3 regions of the Butyrivibrio sp. AE3006 genome follow, and region 2 is predicted to be linked to each of the others. Evidence: predicted binding sites of a transcription regulator. Region 2 holds the regulator's gene; each other region holds the start of a gene.
What was found. The regulator HrcA, encoded in region 2, represses chaperone genes, less so after heat shock. The targets are predictions, from matches to a motif close to TGTTAGCACTCNNNNNNNNNGAGTGCTAACA.

Region 1 (3,286 bases), on a different contig from region 2:
CAGAAGAAGAGTGGATAGACCCTGTGGTAAACAGGACCGATCTTCCGATTCCTCCTCGCAATGAAATGCCCAAAGCTCTGAATCTCATCGCTTCTGCGGGCCTTGAGTATGATCACCGGCACACCGTATACAGTATCTCCATCTCGGAATCCGAATTTATGAGATTCAATCTGGACAATGACGGCAGTCCCGGTACAATGGTTTCTCTGCTCCTAAGCCGAGCCATTGCAAAGCTGTATCCTGATTCCAAAGATCCTGTTCGCATCGCCCTTTGTGTGAACCAGAGAAACGCCCTTCACACGCCACTGGCGCATCAGAGCCTGGTTGGTGGAATAATGCTGGAGTACAAGGACAAAATGCGCGATTGGTCCCTGGAGAGGCAGAGTACCGCATACCGCGGGATGGTTTTTGTCCAGAGCCAGGAGGAGAATGTGCTGATGGGAGTGGCTTCGCAGGCAGGAATTACGCGTATGATCCTATCCAAAGAAAGTGATCAGGAACGACAGGGGGCAGCGGGATATATCAATTCGTTGGCGAACAGAGTTATTACGGCGACGGTCAGCTATGTGGGTAAGGCAAACTACAAGGAAGCCGAGCAGTACATCCGTGATTTCCGGGTGTGGACTTCTTCTGCGGCAAATGGTCTGACAGTTGAAATATCTGCTGTAAACGGACGATTCACCCTCGACTTTCTACAGACTTTTTCGAGCCCTGTCTTTGTAAATGCATTTCTGAAGGAGCTGGAAGACAACGGAATTGTATACGACCTTCAGGATGTTAATAAGCTGGAGCTTCCGAACATAAAGCTTCCCTGGTCGGAACTGAGCATAATCTATCGCAGGAGCAATTAACTGTATTCTTTAGAGCTTTTCTTATGAACAGAGCAATGAGTGCGGTCATGTTGCCATAATGACAGCCCTGACCATAGAAACCGAGAATACCCTTAAACCATCCGTTTGCCACAGTTATCTCTATTTTGTTCTGACTTTCTATTAGCCCGGTTACATCAATTGAGCTTTATAATCGATAATTATAAGAAAGTCACATTAAGTGAAGTGGCAGAGCATTTTAATTATTCGCTGGCGCATTGCTTCAGACTTATCAAGGAAGAGACAGGAGAGAGTTTTTCTTCTTTTGTGAGAAATATAAGGCTCCAACACGCTGAGTCACTTTTAGTAAATACAAATACTACCATAGCAGATATAAGCAGTATCATAGGGTATGAAAATCCGGAGTCTTTTATACGGTTATTCGAGAAAATATATAATATGTCGCCCTCGAAATATCGAAAAAAGCACAACTGCATAGAAGAATAAGACGGAGTATGATATTTGTTTTTGGAGGGGTTAAACAACTAAAAAATTATTAGCGCTCTGCTTGACAGAGTGCTAATTTGGTGTTATACCATATATAGAACAAAGGAACAGAGAAGACCGTTAGGACTTATGAATTCCAATGATCCAAAGAGTGGAATCGCCCCCTCACAATGGTCGGCGGCATATCGGTCGCCACATGAGAAACAGCTTTGCTGAGGTGGCTCCCTCCCTCCGTCCCAATGCTCAAAAATAAATGTTTTTGATGCAAAGGAGGAAAAAACTATGTTAGCACCAAGTATTTATGAAGAAAATCTATTTGACAATCTGTTTAATTTCCCTGATTTCAGAGAACTGAATAACATGGAGCGTAAGCTCTATGGAAGACATGCCGACAGGCTGATGAAGACTGATGTTAAGGAAGAGGACAATCAGTATGAAGTAAGCATTGACCTTCCTGGTTTTGCCAAAGAGGATATAAGCCTTGAATTAAATGATGGATATCTTACCATCAGCGCTTCGAAGGACATGAACAATGATAAGAGTGATAAGAAGGGCAGACTAATAAGGCAGGAGCGGTACTCAGGATCCATGCAGCGTAGCTTCTATGTTGGAGAGCAGGTCACAGAAGATGATGTAAAGGCATCCTTCAAACACGGAGTTCTCACGCTGATGATTCCTAAAAAGGAACAGCCTAAGCTTCCTGAAAAGAAGCATATTCAGATAGCATGAAAAGATAAGGCATCTTCTCATAGATAAAATCCTAAATCCAGAACCACTTTCGTTTCAGGAAGTCGGTTCTGGATTTTTTTAATTTTGGTATGTACTAAAAATGTACATACCTTTTTTGTTGCACAAGACCGGCAAGCGAATGGATGCTTGCATACAAATTCATTTGCCGGTCGTAAGAACATGGAGCACTAAGTGCGGAATGTTCGTGTGCGAAATCGAGCCTACTCGATTTTGAGTTTAAATTCTTAATATCTGTTCTGTCTGGAATTAATATCTGCACGGTAATTTGGTTAACATAATGAATGAAAACCAAAATTCTTTGTGTAATAAGTTCACAAAATTTTAATATTCGATTAGTGCAAGTATACAAAACATACAATGAATAGCAATTTTTGATTGACCCAAGCAATAAATGTGCATAATATATTAACTAAGTTAATACATTAACAACGGAAATAAATCAATGGGGGCGTTAGTGAATTGGATAACAATCCGATAATCAATAACAGCGATATGAATGAAGCTCACAGAGCGCAGTTATTGAAGATTATTCATCAAAAGGAATTACAAAACGAAATATGTTCCAGGGCAGAGCTTGCGAAAATGACGGGACTCACCCAGGCATCCATAACCAAGATAGTTGCATCTCTTATTGAGAGTGGAATTGTGTTAGAGACGGGTATTATCAAGGGGAGCGGAAACAGGCGTGCGATCGGACTTAAGCTTAATTCTGAGAAGAACTGTGTGATTGGGGTCAAGTTTTCAAGATATATGTACACAGTTGGTTTGTTTGATATATCAGGTAAGTTCTACAAACAGAGTGAAGTCGAGTTTGACATTACGGATGATCCGAAGATAGTCCTTAAGGATATGAAGAAGCTGATCCGTGAGTATCTTGATAAAAACGAGAACGTTGTGGCAATAGGAATGGCGGTTCCGGGGCCTTATCTTAAAAATGAAGGGCACATAGCTGTTGTGTCACACATGATGTCGTGGCACGATGTAAATTTCCTTAAGGAATTTGAGAATGAATTCGATAAGCCATTTTTCATAGAACAGGATGCAAACGCCGGAGCCATGGCAGAGTGGTGGTTTGGTAATCATAAAAAGCCCATGAATACACTTGCATACTTCCTAATGGGAGAGGGTGTAGGTTCCGGAATAGTTGAGAATGAGAAGCTTTTATTTGGAAAACAAGGCGCAGCAAGTGAGGTTGGACATATTAGTATAGACTATCGCGG
Region 2 (3,286 bases):
TTCTTACCATCGATTGTACGGCCATTGTCTGTACCCATATCTCTCTTGATAGAAGCGATTGTGTTCTCAGCATTTGTAACTGCCTGACGCTTAGCGGGCTCACCTACGAGACGCTCGCCATTCTTTGTGAAAGCTACGATTGAAGGTGTTGTTCTTGCACCCTCTGCGTTTGCGATAACGGTGGGCTTACCACCTTCCATAACAGCTACGCAGCTGTTAGTTGTTCCTAAATCGATACCTATGATCTTACTCATCTTAATTACCTCCATGAAAAATAGAAAAAATAATTTACTCTTTGATTCGGATTAAAAATCCTTCAACATTTATTTAGCAACGGCAACCATGCTGTGTCTAAGCACTGTGTCGTGGTACATATAACCCTTCTGAAGCTCCTGTGCTACGAATCCTTCCTCAACATCTTCGCTGTCAACCTGCATTACTGCGTTGTGGAAATTAGGATCAAATTCCTTTCCTACAGCTTCGATAGGTGTTACACCAAGATCCTCGATCTGCTTCATGAGCTGCTTGTATATCATGTTCATTCCGTCTGCAAAAGCGGAACCCTTTTCTTCTTCAGGGACTGCAGCAAGTCCTCTTTCGAAGTTATCTATAACAGGAAGTATCTTCTCAAGTACATTGGATGCTCCCTGGTCAAACATCTGCGCCTTCTCTTTATCTGTTCTCTTACGGAAATTCTCGAACTCTGCAAGCTGGCGCATGTACTTATCCTGCATTTCTTCGAATTTCTCCTTGAAGGGGTTCTTCTTCTCCTTCTTACCAAAGAGGCTCTTCTTCTCGCCCTCAGCACCTTCTGCTGCTTCTTCTGTATTGTCTGCTTCTGCCTCTGCGCTCTCGGCCTCAGCTGCCTCTGCAACCTTGTTAGCTGCATCAGCTACCTGTTTAGCCTTCTCAGCTACTTCCTGCTGAAGCTCCTTCGCAGTCTTAGAAGTCTTTTCAGCTGTTTCCTTTTTTACTTCCTTACTCAAAACCGATACTCCTTCTTAATTTGTTACCTGTACTATTCTTTCTTATATAAATCATCCAGAGCTCTCATCATATTCTTAAGTGCTCCGACAACTTTGTCATAATCCATTCGCTTGGGACCGATGATTCCGACGGTTCCTCGCATTCCCTCACCTAAATCGTAGGTAGCTGTAACTACGCTGCAGTCCTTCATGGACTGAACTGGTGACTCATTACCAATGTAAACCTGAATGCCTGTCTCTTCTGTACTGCTCTGCAGTGTGTTCTCTACGAGACTTGTAAGATCGCTCTTCTCTTCGAATGTAGTAATGAGGTCGCTTGCTCTCTCTTTATCAGCAAGCTCGGGATATCTGAAAATATTGTTGGCGCCGCTTGTATAAATCTGAAGGTCTTCATCCTCTGTGATGGCCTCTGCGGCTGCATCTATTATCTTACCAATGATATCGCCGTGGATTCCGGCCTCCTGCTTCATGGCAGCTATAAGACCAAGATTGATATCCTCCACGGAAAGTCCTGCGAGTCTGGTGTTAAGCAGGATGTTCAGCTTCAAAAGATCAGCCTCTGAAAGCTCCTGTTCTATGTCCACCATACGATTCTTGATGACATTTCCCTCTATTACGATAGTGGTAAGAAGGTGTTCCTCGTCAACTTTGGAAAGCTGTGCGAATTTCAGCTTATTCCTCTTGATCATGGGAGCTGAGATCATCGATGCATAGTTGGTATCAACAGCCAGTGTCTTAGCCACCTGCTTAAGGAGCTTCTCAAGCTTCTCTTCTTTATCAAGAAGCATCTCCTTCATGTTCTCAAGCTTCTCTTCCTTCTCGGCAAGCATCTCATCTACGTACACGCGATAACCCTGATCTGAAGGAATACGTCCTGCGGATGTGTGGGGCTGTATTATAAGTCCCATTTCCTCGAGATCTGCCATCTCATTTCTGATAGTGGCTGAACTCAGGTTCAGGTCCGTGTATTTGGAAATCGTTCTGCTGCCTACAGGCTCACCTGTCTCAAGGTAATTGCGTACAACTGCATGAAGTATTTTCTTTTTTCTTTCATCTAATTGCATGCTCTCACCCCTTTTCTAAGTGTTAGCACTCATTCGAATTGAGTGCTAACATCTTCTGTAATTTAAGTTACCACTATAAATTTCAGCTGTCAATATAAAAAGATAAAATAGGAAATTCACTGAATAAGACGAAAAAATCTCCGGTGAGATTCTCACCGGAGATTTACTGTCTGATCATTATATTCTGAAAGATTAAAGATTGAACTCGCCGTTAATGCTTCCGTTAATTACGAAGTAAGCTTTTGTCTCCTCAGGCTTTACATAGATATCAAGAGTCTTGATGTCAGCCTCTTTTCCACCCATATCGTATACATAAACATTCTTTGCATTGTCAGCAAGAGTTGAGTATGTAAATTCCTTATCTGCAAACTGAAGAACGATTGTAGACTTAACAGCACTCTTTGTCTCAGCCTTCTTAGCAGGTGCTTTCTTTGCTGCGGGCTTAGCAGCTGCCTTCTTTGCAGGTGTCTTCTTAGCTGCAGGCTTTGCAGCAGCCTTGGTCTCAGCCTTCTTTGCAGGTGCTTTCTTAGCTGCAGGCTTTGCAGCAGCCTTAGTCTCTGCCTTCTTAGCTGCGGGCTTCTTCTCCTCAGTCTTCTTAGGCTCTTCCTTCTTTGCGGCAGCAGTCTTGGTTGTCGCAGTCTTCTTAGCAGGCGCTTTCTTTGCAGCAGGCTTCTTAGCCTCTGTCTTCTTAGTAGCTGCCTTCTTGGGTGCTTCCTTCTTCTCCTCAGTCTTTGCTGCCTCTGCAGGCTTAACTTCTTCCTTCTTTTCTGCAGCAATTACCGGTTTTTTGATAGTCGCAATCGGCTTTAAAGCTGCTTCTCTCAACTTGTCGTCCGCCATATCTCCCTCTCTTTCCTTGGGGCACAAAGAATTGTGCGCTTTAGCAAATTTTATATTACGTTTTTGAGTTTAGTACAATCACGACAAAAAGTCAACATTTAAGCGCATTTAAGCCCAATTTAATTCTTTCAAGCGCCTTTTTTAGCACATCCATGGATGATGCAAATGAAATTCTCGCATAACCAGGGGCAAAATAAGCACTTCCCGGCATGATCGCCACATGACTTTTTTCAAGAAGATATTCGCAAAGCATGCTGTCGTTTTCAATGACCTTCCCATCTTCTGTAGTAGCGCCAATGTATGACCTGAGATCAAAGAAAGCATAGAATGCTCCCTGAATGTCGTGACACTTAACGCCGGGGATCTCATTTAACCCCTTTACCACAAAGTCTTTTC
Region 3 (3,286 bases), on a different contig from region 2:
GCTGAGGATATTGTTTTTATTTACCTTGCGCAAGAATTCTGCTAAATCATCCTTATAAATGGCAGATTTTATTCTGCGATTGGTTTCATCAAAAAAGTCGGTTCCCTTGGCGTTTCCTCCTATAAATGCTTCGCCTTCTGTGGTTTTGTATATAGTAAAAGAATCATCAATCAGATCAATGCAATATATAGCATAGAAGTTTCCGCATAAATTAGCCATTCGAGAATAAATAGCCCGTTCTTCTCTAATTTTCTCATATGCTTGCAGTTGTTTGATTCGAGGATCGACGTTATATATACCTATGATCAGATGATTGCTGTTATTCGTTTCCGGCACAGCCTTGAAATTAACATACCGTATGCCGTAGCTGTCATTGGCTCTGTAAGTGATAGAGAACATTCCATTATCATGTATGTTCTTCAATATATTTTCCTTTGTGCAGAGAGTTTTAAACATTTCTCTGTCTTCTTCGTAGGTTTTACCCTCTGTGTCATTCTGGGCGTCAAAGAAGAAATCCTCACCTCTTTTTTCAATTGTTACATTGCTATTAGAATCGTCAAAACGATATTCGGCATAATTATTCGTCTCTAAATCGACGAAGTACATAGTAATATAATCTTCCGAGAGAGAACGGATGATTTGATTAAATGATAAAAAATCTATTTTTTTCTCTGATGCCTCTGATGAAAGAATTGTAAGCCAAAAGGCGGTTTTGCCTGTCTCAGAGTTATGTGCGATTTTTTGGAGCATAAGATGAACTGTTATTCCTGAAGGCAATTTGTCGTCTACAATTATCGTGTCATCACTATTGATGCAATTTTTTATAGCATTAAAGGTAAGTGATCCGGGTACACCATCACCGGTGACGGTACTGAATGTATGCAGCTCCTTATTATCAGGGAAATTATCATATACAAACGCTTTCATTGTGGTATTACAGCGCAAAATAGTTATCTGATCATTATAATATTCCATGACTGCTGCAGGAATAATTTCGGTTTTACTGGTTTGACCGTGTATATCTTTTACGCCGATTGTCTGGTGGAGATTTATTCTGTCAATAGCATCGAAGTAATATGATTCTGTGGCACTTTCGAGCCATAAAAAATGTTTGTTTGCACTGAAATTATCAAATAACTGTTGTACAGCCTGCGGTCTGCAGAAGAAGTATCCCTGATGCTTGGAACAGCCTACTTCCTTTAAGAAATCCACTTGCTTTTGGGTTTCAACGCCTTTTGCTACAGTTTCGATTCCATATGAAGTGGCCATATTTACAAGACTTGACAGTGCTTTAACGGCGTTATCATTATCCGGAATCTGCCTTACAATATCCATATTGAATTTCAGAGTATCAAAATGAAGCTTCTGAGCAAGCAAAAGCGAAATGTCACCTTTACCATAATCATCAAGCTCAATCCGATATCCCAATTTTTGTAATTTTGAAAGGTGTTCTGTTATTTTATGATATTCTATTGCAGTAGAACCTGCAGAGATTTCAAAAGCAATAAGATTTTTTGAAATACCGGATTTCGAGACCTTCTTATCTATTATGTTTATAATATCTGCAGATTGAAAATCGAGTTGGGAAAAATTGATTGATGTTGATACAATCGGAACATTATTATCAATCTGTCTTTGCATCTTTTCCAGAATCTTATCCAGAATGAACAAATCCAGACGATTTACAGCACCGGCCTCTTCCAGGACAGGAATAAAATCTTTGGGATTAAGAACGCCTAATACCGGATCATCCCACCGTGCCAAGGCTTCTTCTTCACATACTTTTCCATTTGACGAACGAACTATAGGCTGGATATATATTTCAATCCAACCATTCTCTATTGCCCGGTCAAAATTATTCAATAAATATTCGTTCCTGTTTTCCAAAATGTAATTCTTTTGCATACGGTCACCTATATGAAAGAACTAAATTACAAACAAAGTTGAATATAATTACATACATATTATATCAAATTAATGAACAAAAAACCAATTGTTAGCACTCTGTTGTTATGAGTGCTAATTTTATATTGACTTTTGTGTCTGGCGGAATTAAACTCGTATTTGTGGAATGGAGGCACATAATTATGGCAAAAAAAGGTAATCTTTCAATTAACTCAGAGAATATGTTCCCTATTATCAAAAAGTGGCTGTATTCTGACCACGACATATTCTATCGTGAGGTTATTTCAAACGCTTGTGACGCGATCACTAAAATCAAGAAGATGGACATGATGGGTGAGTACGAGCTCCCTGAGGGCTACAAGCCCCGTGTTGACATCGTTCTTAACGATAAGGATAAGACCATTAAGATCATCGATAACGGTATCGGTATGACTGCAGAAGAGGTTGAGGAGTACATCAATCAGGTGGCTTTCTCCGGTGCTACTGACTTCCTTAATAAGTACAAGGATAAGGCTAATGCTGACCAGATCATCGGTCACTTCGGACTTGGTTTCTATTCAACCTTTATGGTATCTGATTATGTAGACATTGATACTCTTTCATACAAGTCAGATGCTGCATCTGTTCACTGGACCTGTGATGGCGGTTCTGATTTCGAGATGGATGACGGAGATAAGAAAGAGATCGGTACTACAATCACTCTTCACTTATCAGATGACTGCCTTGAGTTCTGCAACGAGTACAAGGCTCGCGAAGTAGTTGAGAAATACTGCTCATTCATGCCTTATGAGATCTATATCTCAAGAGAAAATGAAGAGGGCACAGAGACCATTAAGGAATCTGAGAAACGTGATGATGACGTTGTAATCGAGGTTATCGAGCCTGAGAAAAAAGATGACGCTAAGGCAGAGGGCGAGTCTTCCGAGGAGAAGGAAGAGGAGAAGAAGCTTAAGATCAAGAGACGTCCTCAGCTTGTAAATGATACACATCCTCTTTGGGCTAAGACTCCCAAGGATTGCACAGATGATGAGTACAAGGAATTCTACAGAAAGGTATTCCGCGACTACAAGGAGCCCCTTTTCTGGATCCACCTCAACATGGATTATCCTTTCAACTTAAAGGGTATTCTTTACTTCCCTAAGATCAACATGGAGTTTGAATCTGCTGAGGGTACGATCAAGTTATACAACAACCAGGTATTTATTGCAGATAATATCAAGGAAGTTATTCCTGAATATCTGATGCTCCTCAAGGGTGTGATCGATTGCCCTGATCTGCCTCTTAATGTATCAAGAAGTGCTCTTCAGAACGACGGTTTTGTTAAGAAGATTTCAGACTACATTTCAAAGAAGGTAGCTGAGAAGCTTGCAGGTCTTTGCAA

Region 1: the regulator HrcA is predicted to act here: its motif matches at 1,364-1,394, upstream of G603_RS0115280 (Hsp20/alpha crystallin family protein).
Region 3: the regulator HrcA is predicted to act here: its motif matches at 1,995-2,025, upstream of htpG (molecular chaperone HtpG).

The regions. Positions count from the first base shown of each region.
Region 1 covers NZ_AUJJ01000034.1:17,456-20,741, reverse strand. The annotation lists gene G603_RS0115285 (hypothetical protein) at 1-851, shown strand, start outside; gene G603_RS23330 (helix-turn-helix transcriptional regulator) at 1,056-1,316, shown strand; gene G603_RS0115280 (Hsp20/alpha crystallin family protein) at 1,599-2,045, shown strand; gene G603_RS0115275 (ROK family transcriptional regulator) at 2,526-3,286, shown strand, end outside.
Region 2 covers NZ_AUJJ01000009.1:39,097-42,382, reverse strand. The annotation lists gene dnaK (molecular chaperone DnaK) at 1-254, opposite strand, end outside; gene grpE (nucleotide exchange factor GrpE) at 324-986, opposite strand; gene hrcA (heat-inducible transcriptional repressor HrcA) at 1,019-2,050, opposite strand; gene G603_RS22280 (DUF6465 family protein) at 2,243-2,890, opposite strand; gene G603_RS0105570 (pyridoxal phosphate-dependent aminotransferase) at 2,982-3,286, opposite strand, start outside.
Region 3 covers NZ_AUJJ01000001.1:189,708-192,993, forward strand. The annotation lists gene G603_RS0100760 (bifunctional diguanylate cyclase/phosphodiesterase) at 1-1,887, opposite strand, end outside; gene htpG (molecular chaperone HtpG) at 2,085-3,286, shown strand, end outside.